Regions from separate parts of the Mangrovibacter sp. MFB070 genome, predicted to be linked through region 2. Evidence: predicted binding sites of a transcription regulator. Region 2 holds the regulator's gene; each other region holds the start of a gene.

The links. Region 2 encodes CRP, which controls carbon source genes, mostly activating them, when cyclic AMP is high. Its sites were predicted from a motif close to ATGTGANNNNNNTCACAT; they were not measured.
Positions count from the first base shown of each region.
Region 1: a site for CRP is predicted at 2,060-2,077, ahead of DT73_RS21105 (CidA/LrgA family protein). Genes of this name have one in related genera too.
Region 3: a site for CRP is predicted at 2,472-2,489, ahead of DT73_RS14085 (maltoporin). Genes of this name have one in related genera too.

Region 1 is NZ_JJMI01000050.1:11,904-16,145, forward strand. It holds gene cdd (cytidine deaminase) at 1-789, opposite strand, end outside; gene DT73_RS21100 (CidB/LrgB family autolysis modulator) at 921-1,613, opposite strand; gene DT73_RS21105 (CidA/LrgA family protein) at 1,610-2,011, opposite strand; gene DT73_RS21110 (NAD(P)H-quinone oxidoreductase) at 2,364-3,344, opposite strand; gene DT73_RS21115 (carboxymuconolactone decarboxylase family protein) at 3,418-3,756, opposite strand; gene DT73_RS21120 (NAD-dependent succinate-semialdehyde dehydrogenase) at 3,798-4,242, opposite strand, start outside.
Region 2 is NZ_JJMI01000028.1:16,709-20,950, forward strand. It holds gene DT73_RS15475 (hydrolase) at 1-165, shown strand, start outside; gene DT73_RS15480 (YheU family protein) at 167-385, shown strand; gene DT73_RS15485 (phosphoribulokinase) at 486-1,361, shown strand; gene DT73_RS15490 (OsmC family protein) at 1,414-1,818, opposite strand; gene crp (cAMP-activated global transcriptional regulator CRP) at 2,116-2,748, shown strand; gene pstS (phosphate ABC transporter substrate-binding protein PstS) at 2,959-3,996, shown strand; gene DT73_RS15505 (aspartate aminotransferase family protein) at 4,116-4,242, opposite strand, start outside.
Region 3 is NZ_JJMI01000025.1:402,587-406,828, forward strand. It holds gene tomB (Hha toxicity modulator TomB) at 1-259, shown strand, start outside; gene DT73_RS14070 (HHA domain-containing protein) at 285-506, shown strand; gene DT73_RS14075 (YlaC family protein) at 766-1,230, shown strand; gene DT73_RS14080 (LacI family DNA-binding transcriptional regulator) at 1,280-2,353, opposite strand; gene DT73_RS14085 (maltoporin) at 2,620-3,879, shown strand; gene DT73_RS14090 (glucose PTS transporter subunit EIIB) at 4,059-4,242, opposite strand, start outside.

The DNA.
Region 1 (4,242 bases), on a different contig from region 2:
TGCTATTGCTGCGCAAGCGATATCTTCAGCCCCGTAACCACGCAGGCGCAGCAGGTTCAGGGCAACCTGTAATGGGGGTAAAGACGGGTTAAACGCCGCGTTCTCAGCATAACTTCCGGCAAAGATATTGCCGTCATGGGTTTGCAATGCCACCCCACCTGGAGACTGGCTGTAAGGGCAGTGGCTGCGGTTGGCGGAGGCGATTGCCGCTTGTTCCAGTTCCGTGCCTGTAACCATGAACCCGTGGTTTTCGTTATCCAGCAGCAGTGTGGTGATAGCGAGATCTTTCGGCCCGAAGGCATCCGGCAAGTAATTGCCCAGTGTTGCTGGTGCCCGTTCCGGCAAATGAATTTCCAGCGACAACCCACTGTTGAGTTCATTCATAAACTGGCGGCAGTGCCCACAGGGTGTGTAGTTGACGGTTATTCCGCTCAGGGCCTGTTCCCCACCCATCCATGCATGGCTAATTGCGCTTTGTTCAGCATGAATGGTTTGTTGCATGCTGCTGCCCGGGAACTCCATATTTGCCCCAAACCACAGGGCTCCACTGGCACCCTGCACCACTGCACCCACATTGAAATGCGAAATACCTGTCCAGGCGCAGGCTGCGGCTAAAGGCAGCAATGCAAAAGCCAGGGCGTGCTTATCCATACCGGTTTGTTGTTGCAGGTGCTGTGTTTGCTCCGGGGTCAACATGGCCGGAAAAGCGCTATCGTCCAGTAAAGGTTGCAGGGAAGCACGAAGTGTTACAGGCAGGGCTTCGAAGGCTGAAACAAAACGGGGATGCATAACATGATGCCTTGTATCAGGTTAATGGAACCGTAGTGTACGGTTCTCATCAACCTGAATATGTGATCAGCGTCTAATTATTAATGCAACTCGTGAAATATGTTGCGTATTTTCGAGATTGTGCGCAACTTTTACCCTAAAACTGCCAGAATCACCGGAAAGAGGAACGGAGCAAGCAGCGAAGTAATAATCCCGCAGATAACCAGTGCCAGTGAGCTGAATGCGCCTTCCTGGAAATCCAGTTCTGCACAACGTGCAGTGCCTAACGCATGGGAAGCTGTACCCATAGATAGCCCACGCGAAGCCTTGGTGGTGATGTGCATGGCATTTAACAGAGTATGGCCAAAAACTGCACCCAGAATCCCGACATAGATAACACACACCGCGCTGATTGCCGGCAGCCCGCCAATACTCCCGCCTACAGCCATCGCAATAGGGGTGGTAACGGATTTAGGCAATATAGACGCTGCGATTTGCGGTGTGGCACCCATTAAAAGCGCAATACTGGTGCCGGTTATCATTGCCACCATACTGCCAATAAAGCAGATAGAGATAATCGATTTCCAGCGGGCGCGAATTTGGTGAAGCTGTTCATACAGCGGAAATGCCAGCGCCACGACAGCCGGTTGCAGCCAGTCGTTCAGCATCTTGCTGCCCTGGAAATAGTGCTGGTATTTAATCCCGGTGAGCAGCAGAAAGGGAATAATCACCACCATGGAAACCAGCAGCGGGTTAAGCAGTGGGGTTTTAACCACAGAGCCAAGCTTGCGTGCTGCAAAGAACACCACCAGAGTCAGTGGCAACGACCACCAAATATCACTCATTTCTCTTTAACCTCTTTCTGGCCAACCACTTTACGTTCACCGTGGACCAGGTGAGAACTCCAACTGACAACGACCAGAACAACTATGGTACTGATAGTGCACGACACCACGATGGGGCCGAACTGGGTACGCAGTAAATCGAAATACTGCATAACCCCCACCCCAATGGGCACAAACAGCAATGCCATGTAACGAATAAATAGATGGCAGCCAGGTTTTACCCACTGGGCTGGCAGAATTTGTAATGAAAGCAGCAGGAACAGCAGCAGCATGCCAATGATGGAGCCTGGAATCGTAATAGGGAGCAGTGTGGCAATAAACTGCCCGGCATACAGACAGGCATAAATAAAGAAGAAGGCCCGGCAATATTGCCAGATAATAAGCAATGTATGGCGCATTTAAGTAACCCCTGAATGAATGCATTCATCATACAATTAAAAAAGCTTTTGTGCTATGGATCACACCATGAATTCCGGTTATAGCAACAATGCCTTTTTAGTATGGCTGATACCGGTTGATACCATAGGTGATTGATGCAATCCAGTGTGGTACTGCGGTTGATGGAAAGGGAGTGTACCTGTCAGGGTAACCGGCTGTGTGCTATGTGCAGCAGAATCGGAAGTGTTGATGACAGGTCGTGCTGGCACAGTTTTGTACTGTGCTTTGCGGGCTTGAGATGTTGCCCTGTGAAGGGGGAGAGGAAACGCATTGCTTCCTCCCCCTTGTTTTACCATGCTGCCTGGGTGAGATTTACATGGTTAACACAATTTTACCCACATTCAGGCCGTCTTCCATTCTCTGGTGCGCGGCACTGGCTTCAGCCAGAGGGAACACGCTGTCGATAATTGGGTTTAAACTTTCTTCATTAAACCGGGATAACCAGCGTTCGCGAAAGCGTTGCGACATAGCCTGTTTTACTTCTTGAGAACGGGATTTCATGACGGTTCCCATAATCCGCAAGTGGCGGTACAGCACGCGGTCCAAAGGCAGTTGTGCGTTCTCAATGCCACCCATGATACCAATTTGCACCAGGCGGCCACCAAAGTTGAGGGAGTTAACATTCCGGGCAAGGTAAGGCGCACCAATAAAATCCAGTATCAAATCCACGCCTTTGCCCTCGGTGACACGGGAAACCACGTCGGTAAAATCTTCGTTCTCATAATCAATGGCGTAGTCTGCGCCCAGTTGGTGGACCAGGCCATGCGCTTCTTTTTTGGCTGTTGTCAGCACTGTCGCACCCACGGCATGAGCCAGTTGCACTGCTGCACCACCAACCCCGCCAGCACCTGCGTGCACCAGCACTGTTTCACCAGCCTGCAATTGCCCCAGGTGAATCAGTGCTTCGTTAGCGGTGACAAAGACCTCGGTAATCGCTGCTGCATGGATGTAATCCATTTTCCCCGGGATGGGCATTGCCATCCGGTAGTCTATACGGGCAACTTCAGCATAAGCGCCACCACCAACAATCCCCATTACCCGGTCACCCACTGTGTATCCCCGGACATTTTCCCCTACAGCAATGACATCGCCAGCAATTTCCAGCCCCATAATGGTGGAGTCACCGAAATCGGGGCGGCCATAACCTCCGCGGCGGTGGGTTAAATCTGCTCGGTTCACACCGGCGGCGCGGGTACGCACCAGTAAATCATTCGGGCGAAGTACGGGGTCTGCTGCTTCACCCAGTTTCAGTACACTGGCAGGTCCAAATTCATCAAAGTTTATCGCTTTCATTTTGTTGCCTCTTATCACAAGTCAGAAGATGTTGGGTATGGCCAGCGCAGTGAGAGTGGCTGGCAACCGGGTGTTATTGCGCGTCGTTATCGTTATTGCTGAACGTCGCATTAGCGTAAGCCGATGCCGTAATGGCAGCCGGGAAACCCGCGTAAAACGCCAGGTGAGTGATCACGGCGCTTAGCTCTGTCTGAGTCAGCCCGTTCTCCACGCCGCGCCGTAAGTGGGCCGGTAACTCATTAGCGTGGTTTAACGCCACCAGGCAGGCGATGGTTATCAGGCTACGGTCGCGGGGAGCCAGGTCTGTGTCAGTCCAGACATCGGAATAGAGCGGTTGCTCTACGAAATCCGCCAGTTTGGGTGTAAAAGGGCGGGCTGCTGCTCGTGGGCTGGTAAAGTCGATACTTTTCATGGTCTTTTCCTTTATGTTGTTGTGCGTTGTGTTTATGAGGATCAGGCCTGGCTGATAAATTTATTGGTCAGGTAGTGATGAATGCCTTCGCTGCCGCCTTCTGAACCATGGCCACTCTCTTTCATGCCGCCAAAGGGCAGTTCTGTTGCCACAATGCGGTACTGGTTGATGCCAATCATTCCGGCTTCCAGGCCATCGCCAACATCAAGTGCTGTGCGGGCATCGCGGGTGAATGCATAAGCCGACAAGGCATAAGGCAGGCGGTTGGCCTCTTCCAGCCCGTCTTCCAGCGTGTTAAACGGGCGCAGTACAGCAATCGGGCCAAAAGGCTCTTCATGCATAATGCGGGCGCTCATTGGCACATCAGTAAGTACTGTGGGTTCAAAGAAATAGCCCGGCCGGTTAAGGCGCTTACCGCCAGTCAGCACTGTGGCTCCTTGTTCTACGGCATCGGCAATCAGTTCTGTCATTTTTGCCAGTTGGCGG
Region 2 (4,242 bases):
GATCATCATGTCATACCAGACAGCACTCTACTTCCGTCAAATATTGAATACCAACTCACCGATCATGGTGGTCATGTCGGGTTTATCGGTGGTAGCGTCGCTCGCCCGGAAATGTGGCTTGAAAAGCGCATCCCCAGTTGGTTAACCCGTTATCTAAGTAATTAAAATGATCATTCCCTGGCAACAGATAGCACCCGATACGCTTGATAACCTGATTGAGTCCTTTGTATTACGTGAAGGTACCGATTATGGCGCGCAGGAGCGCTCACTTGCTCAAAAAGTGGCGGATGTAAAACGGCAACTGAAACAGGGTGATGCTGTTCTGGTCTGGTCTGAATTGCATGAAACGGTGAATATCATGCCCCGCACCCAATTTAAGGGCTGATTCACAGGCGTCACACACAGTATTGGCATCCACCACTATACTGCTTTAACCTGCAGTACTGTGCGTTTCACATTGCCTCTTACTGATGGAGTGGTTGTTTATGTCAGCCAAGCACCCTGTTATTGCGGTTACCGGTTCCAGTGGAGCCGGTACCACGACAACCAGCATTGCCTTTCGTAAAATATTTAATCAGCTTAATCTGCGGGCTGCCGAAGTTGAAGGTGACAGCTTTCACCGCTATACCCGCCCGGAAATGGATATGGCAATACGTAAAGCCCGCGACCTTGGCCGCCATATCAGTTATTTCGGGCCAGATGCCAACGACTTTGCCTTGCTGGAGCGCACATTCAGGCAATACGGCGAGCAGGGTAACGGCCAGTCTCGCAAATATCTGCACACTTACGATGAAGCCGTTCCCTGGAATCAGGTGCCTGGTACCTTTACCCCCTGGCAACCGCTGCCTGAACCCACAGATGTATTGTTTTATGAAGGGCTGCACGGCGGCGTGGTAACTCAGGAGTGTGATGTCGCTCAACACGTTGATCTCCTGGTCGGCGTGGTACCTATCGTTAACCTCGAGTGGATTCAAAAGCTGGTAAGGGACACCAGTGAACGCGGCCATTCCCGGGAAGCCGTGATGGATTCAGTGGTGCGCTCAATGGAAGATTACATCAATTACATTACACCCCAGTTTTCACGTACTCACCTTAACTTCCAGCGAGTGCCTACCGTGGATACGTCCAACCCCTTTGCAGCCAAAGCGATTCCTTCTCTGGATGAAAGTTTTGTCGTTATTCATTTCCGCGGGCTGGAAGATATCGATTTCCCATGGCTTTTGGCAATGCTGCAAGGGTCATTTATTTCTCATATCAATACACTAGTTGTCCCGGGTGGGAAGATGGGCCTGGCGATGGAGTTAATCATGACGCCACTGGTCAAACGCCTGGCTGAAGGGAAAAAAATCGCGGGGGCCTGATACAGGCACAGAACGGGCGGGCGCTGCAAAGTACAGCCCCCGCCATGAAAACTTAGCCTTCAACCACTTCCCATGAGTGCGTGATGGTGGCTGCTTTGCCAAGCATTAACGCAACAGAGCAATATTTTTCCGCAGACAAATCCACCGCGCGAGCCACGGCATTATCTTTCAGATCTTTCCCTGTAACGATGAAGTGCAAATTGATAGTGGTAAACAAACGCGGCGCTTCTTCCCGGCGTTCAGATGTCAGTTTGACCTCACAATCAGTCACATTATGGCGGCCTTTTTGTAAAATAGAGACAACATCAATGGCACTGCATCCACCGGCAGCCATTAGCACCATTTCCATTGGACTTGGCGCTTTATCACCGGAGTTACCATCCATCAGGACCTGGTGGCCTGAGGCGGATTCACCCAAAAATGTTAAACCTTCAACCCATTTAACTCGCGCCTGCATACTCATTACTCCCAACTAAAGTGTTATCGCAACAGATTACGCGGCATTAACAAAACAGGCAATGGAAGGCGACACAGGTCATGCTGAAACGAGACAATAGAAGACACTTCAGGAAACCTGTGCTAAAACAAACAAGATGTAACAGACTGACAGTGACGTCATACCTGTTACAGAGGAAAAAGCGATTACAGACCAAACGACTCATGGCTCGCTTCAGGAATGGGGCGATTTAATGTTGTAACGCCAACAGGGCCCTACCCTGTCTTTGAGCAAGTTTATAATAGAGGATAACCGCGCATGGTGCTTGGCAAACCCCAAACAGACCCGACTCTCGAATGGTTCTTGTCACATTGCCACATTCATAAGTATCCATCCAAGAGCACCCTGATCCATCAGGGCGAGAAAGCAGAAACGCTGTATTACATCGTAAAAGGCTCTGTGGCCGTGCTTATCAAGGATGAAGAAGGCAAGGAGATGATCCTTTCTTATCTTAATCAAGGCGATTTTATTGGCGAACTGGGGCTGTTTGAAGAAGGCCAGGAGCGTAGCGCCTGGGTTCGTGCAAAAACAGCCTGTGAAGTAGCCGAAATTTCATACAAAAAATTTCGCCAGTTGATCCAGGTAAACCCGGACATTCTGATGCGCCTTTCATCCCAGATGGCACGTCGTTTACAGGTCACTTCTGAAAAAGTAGGGAACCTGGCATTCCTTGATGTAACCGGCCGAATTGCACAGACTTTGCTTAACCTGGCGAAACAACCTGATGCAATGACCCACCCGGATGGCATGCAAATCAAAATTACCCGTCAGGAAATTGGCCAAATTGTTGGCTGTTCCCGTGAAACTGTGGGCCGTATTTTAAAAATGCTGGAAGATCAAAACCTGATTTCCGCTCACGGTAAAACCATTGTGGTATACGGTACTCGTTAATTTTACTGTATTTCATCACACATTGAGGCACGCTCCAGAGCGTGCCTTTTTGTTTTGCTCAACCCAATATCCCTTCGGCTTTACCGAACAAATTCTGAAAATTGTTCACGAATGACACAAAACTGTCACAAATTCGCCTTATTCTTCCCGGGTACTGAAAACACAGCGATTAAAAAATTATTTTTGATCTAACCTTTTCCGGGAGAAATTATGGCAATGCTTAGCTCTTCAGCCCGTCTTGTAATCGCCGCTCTGACTCTGTCCACCACAACTGCATTTGCAGCCACTAACCTGACAGGTGCCGGTGGTACGTTCCCAGCGCCGGTTTATGCAAAATGGGCTGCAGAATATCAGCAGAAAACAGGTTCTCAGGTAAACTACCAGGGAATTGGTTCTTCAGGTGGTATCAAACAAATCATTGCAAAAACCGTCGATTTTGGTGCATCTGATGCGCCAATGAGCGATGCTGATCTGGAAAAAAATGGCTTGTTCCAGTTCCCGACCGTGATTGGTGGCGTGGTTCTGGCCGTTAATATCCCGGGTATTAAATCAGGTGAACTGACTCTGGATGGCAAAACACTGGGTGATATCTACCTGGGTAAAATCAAGAAATGGAATGACCCGGCAATCACTAAGCTGAACCCGAATGCCAAATTGCCGGATACCAACATCAATGTGGTTCGCCGTGCAGACGGTTCAGGCACCTCTTTCGTCTTCACCAGCTACCTGTCCAAAGTAAGCCCGGACTGGGCAAGCCAGGTTGGTAAAGGCACCACCGTTAAATGGCCAACTGGCCTGGGCGGCAAAGGGAACGATGGCGTGGCTGCATTCGTACAGCGTCTGCCGGGTTCTATTGGTTATGTTGAATATGCCTACGCAAAACAGAACAACCTGACCTGGACTAAGTTGTTTGATGCTGACGGTAAAGCAATCGAGCCGACCCAAAAAAGCTTCAGTAACAGCGCAAAAGAAGCCGACTGGAGTAAAACCTTTGCTCAGGACCTGACTTATCAGAAAGGTGCAGATGCATGGCCAATCTCTTCTACTACTTTTATCCTGGTCTACAAAAAGCAGGAAAATGCAGAGAAAGGTGCCGAAGTGCTGAAGTTCTTTGACTGGGCTTACAAAAATGGCAACGCTATCGCTGGTAACCTGGATTACGCTCCACTGCCTGCAAGCGTTACTGAACAGATTCGTGCTGCATGGAAAGCCAATGTAAAAGACAGTTCAGGTAAAGCCCTGTACTAATCTTGATGAATGGAACACTCTGCTTCAAAAGTAAAAAGCCGGGGTTACCCGGCTTTTTATTGCTGTCCTTGAACCCCGGCACCATCAGTTAAGTGCATACAGAGAGTGCATGAGTGCAGTTACAGCCCTTTAACCACCGCTTTTATTGCATCGGCAAAACGAGCCATACCCTCTTCAATATCTTTATAATCAATAACCAAAGACGGAGCCAGACGGACTACATCCGGCCCGGCATTGAGGATCATC
Region 3 (4,242 bases), on a different contig from region 2:
TCCTACATCTCCAGCCAGCCTGCAGATGAACGATCTGATTGAGCACATCGCAACCTTTGCACTTAATTACAAATTAAAGTACGAAGACGATAGTGACTTGATAGAGAAAATAGATGAATATCTGGACGACACTTTTATGTTGTTCAGCAGTTACAGCATTAATGCGAAAGATTTACAGAAGTGGCGCAGAACAGGCCTTAACCTGTTTCGGTGTTTTTCTACGGTGAGTAAAGAAAATCCCGTCAGCCATTCCTGTTAGTATGAATATTTCTTAAGGTAAAGTTATGTCTATCACCAAACCGTTAACAAAAACCGATTATTTGATGCGTTTAAGGCGTTGTCAGACCATCGACACCCTCGAAAGAGTTATTGAAAAAAATAAATATGAACTTTCTGATAGTGAGCTGGCAGTATTTTATTCAGCAGCAGATCATCGCCTTGCAGAACTGACGATGAATAAATTGTACGATAAAATCCCATCTTCAGTATGGAAGTTTGTCCGCTAAGTGACTTTCTGATTCAAACACAATTCTGAACCTGAAGATAACACACTTCTGGTTCTGTTCTGTTATGGTTCAAAAAACCGGTTTCCCGGCGGCGTGGTTACATCCGCATCTCTGCATCGCACTGGCTGTGTGAGGCTGAGTTCTGTTCAGCAATCGGCAACTGTTATGCAAATATTCCGGGAAACTGTTACTGGTTACTGAGCCCCACCCCTCTACAATCCAGAGGATATTTCCAGAATTGTTTTCTGTAGAGGCTTGTATGACGGAAATTCAGCGCCTGCTGACCAATACCATAGAGCAACTGAACCACCACGAAAAGCGGGATAACCGGCCGCGTTTTAGCATCAGCTTTATTCGCCGTTACCCAGGGTTGTTTGTTGCCATGTACGCAGGGTGGCTGGCGACACTGATTGTTGTCGTGAAATCACCAACGCTTGAGGATTTTGTCTGGCTACATGTCGGGCTGTTTGTATTACTCAACGGTTTCTTCTTCTTTGATGTCAACCCACGTTACCGGTATGAAGATATAGACCTGCTGGATTTTCGCGTATGTTATAACGGCGAATGGTATAACACACGTGATGTACCGGGCGAATTGATCAGTAACATCCAGGCTTCCTCACAAGTCAGCAACCAGCAAAAAGATTTACTGGCTAAGATGTTGGTCAATAAAAAACGCCTGACATTTTACGATATCTACAGTCTGGATAACCAGGCGTCGTAGCCCGGCAGAGTAACTACACTGAGCTGCTCCATTCCGGGCTCCTGGCTCGCTACGAGCTCAGTTGCTGTGCAAGCTGGCGCAGTGTATCGGCAATTTGCTGCAAATCACGGGTATCATCCTGTTTCGGCCCGGTGGAATTACGTACCACCAGTTTCGCAGGCAAAACAGAGGATGAACGCCCGTCTTCTTTCTGCCCCGCATTGAGCAAACGCCGCACCGCTTCTTTCCCCTGTAAATCTAAATCCAGAGAAACTGTGGTCAACGCAGGGTAAAAGAACGAGCTTTCCCAGGTATCATCATACCCAATCACCGATTTCTGCCCAGGAATGCTCAGTTGATGCTGATGGAACGCACTCAGTACGCCCAGCGCCATTTGATCATTACCGACCAGTACCGCAGAAAATGAAGGGGTTTCACGCAACATCTGGAGTGCGCCAGCGTACCCGCTACGGGCATCCCAGTCGCCATGCAGAACTGTCACGGGTTTTAGCCCATAACCGTCCAGCGTCTCGCACCAGGATTTCAAACGTAAGCGCGCTGACACGGAGTGTGCTGGCCCCGCCAGTATCGCAATCTCACGATGCCCTTGTTCATAGAGGTATTTCACACTGGCGCGGGTACCATCTGCCGGATTAAACGAAACGTTAAACACAGAGCTGAAAGGATCCACATCCAGAAACAGGCAAATGATATCATCGTTCTCAATAGCGATTTTTTCTGCATTTTCGCTTTCCAGAGGCACGTTAATTATCACTTTATCAACCCACTGAGACTTCAGTTCATTGATAGCACTTTGGATGCTTTGTTCTACGTTCTCATCAATCATGGAAATCAGCACCTGATACCCATCCTGGTTTGCGTAACGTTTCACCGCTGCTGCCACCTGCGAAGGGGCGTGTAACGCCAGTGAAGTAGTAACCAGGCCAATCGTATTACTTTGCTTCCCTACCAGTTGCTGCGCCAGACGATTAGGTACATAGCGCAGCGCCTCAATAGCTTCCTCCACTTTCCGGCGTGTAGTTTCAGATACATTGGCTGATTTATTCAAAACCCGGGAGACCGTCTGGTATGAGACGCCTGCATACCGGGCAACATCCTCTAATGTCGCACTTTTAGACTTCATCTTTCTTATTCCACGTAGGCTACTAATCAAATTGTATCAGGCGTCCGTCTGAAATACCTGTGGAAAAACCACCCCACCAACGCCAAACAAAAAAGTAAGACGCTCACATAACAAAAACATGTGAGCAACCTCACCACGTGATAACAAAACTAGTTGTTTTATTTGCGTCAAATCACATTACCGCTTGTTCCAAATTGAAAGAAATCATAATTAGGCATTTTATTACATCGATTATGTGAACGTAATACAAACAATAAGAGGGTATCATGAATACGACGCTACGCACACTCACTGTCGCGTTGACAGCTGCGCTGACTTCAACCTGGGCGATGGCAGACAACGCTATCGATTTTCACGGCTATTTGCGTTCTGGTATAGGCGTTTCCAGTGATGGAGGTATGCAGGAATGGCAGAAAAACAAACTCGGCCGTTTGGGTAATGAAACAGATACATATGGCGAACTTGAACTGGGTTCAGAAGTGTATAAAAAGAATGATGTCAGCTTCTACCTGGACAGTATGGTCAGCATGGTTTCTGATGGTTCCAATGACAATGAAACCACAATTGGCGATGATGCAGAATTCGGTTTACGGCAGTTAAACCTGCAAATCAAAGGTCTGGTACCTGGCGATAAAGATGCCGTTATCTGGGGTGGCAAACGTTACTACCAACGTCACGACCTGCATATTATTGATACAAAATACTGGAACATTTCCGGAGCAGGTGCCGGGATTGAAAACTACAGCGTTGGCCCGGGTGCAGTTTCCTTCGCATGGATAAGGGGTGATGCCAATGATGTCGACTACCGCGTGGACAACGATAATGACGTCAACATCAACTACCTTGATTTACGTTATGCCGGTTTAAAACCCTGGCAGGGCTCCTGGGTGGAAGTCGGTATCGACTACGCCATGCCTAACCCAACCAACAAGCAGAAAAGCTATGGCGGGTTATATGATGCAGATAACGGTGTCATGCTGACAGGTGAAATCAGCCAGGATATGTTCGGCGGATACAATAAGTTGGTAGTGCAGTACGCCAACAAAGGCCTGGCGCAGAATATGGTTTCGCAGGGCGGTGGCTGGTATGACATGTGGAATGACACCAGCAGCGCCACGGGCTACCGTATTATCAACACGGGCCTGATTCCGATTACTGACCGTTTCTCGATAAACCACGTACTCACCTGGGGTTCAGCCAACAATATTACCGCCACTACAGATAAAACCCGGATGGTCTCGTTGGTTGGCCGTGCACAGTATCAATTCACTAACTACGTGCGTGGGATTGGTGAAGCGGGTGCCTTTTACCAAAAAGATACATATAACGATGGGTCAAATTACAAGCAAAGCGGCGAGAAATACACTATTGCTCTGGCACTGGCGGATGGCCCTGAATTTATGTCGCGCCCGGAGCTGCGTATTTTTGCTTCATACCTGACGGATGGCGAAAAGCGCGATACCTTCCGCGACAATACAGCCAGCGATACCTGGAACTATGGCGTGCAGGTGGAAGCCTGGTGGTAAGCATTACCTGACAGAATCATCATCATTATATCTCTTTTTTTGATGTTATTTTCTCCGACATCATAGCCACTGCATGTTGTTTTTTTAAGGCAATCATTATTTTGATTGCCTTATTTTTTTAGATAAATAATAAAAAAGCTGGTCCCTGGCCAGCTTTTTTATTATCGCTTAATAACCCATCATAACTGTGAAAAATGTTTTTCCAGAAGTTGGCGCAAATTGTCTGACTGGGTACCGAAAATAGCATGAACCTCGTGACCAATAATAATCACACCAAGTGCTCCTTCACTCTGCAGAGCCTGTGAGTCAACCTGCGATAGCTGCGCCACGGTAACCCGCAGGCGTGTCATGCAGGCATCAATA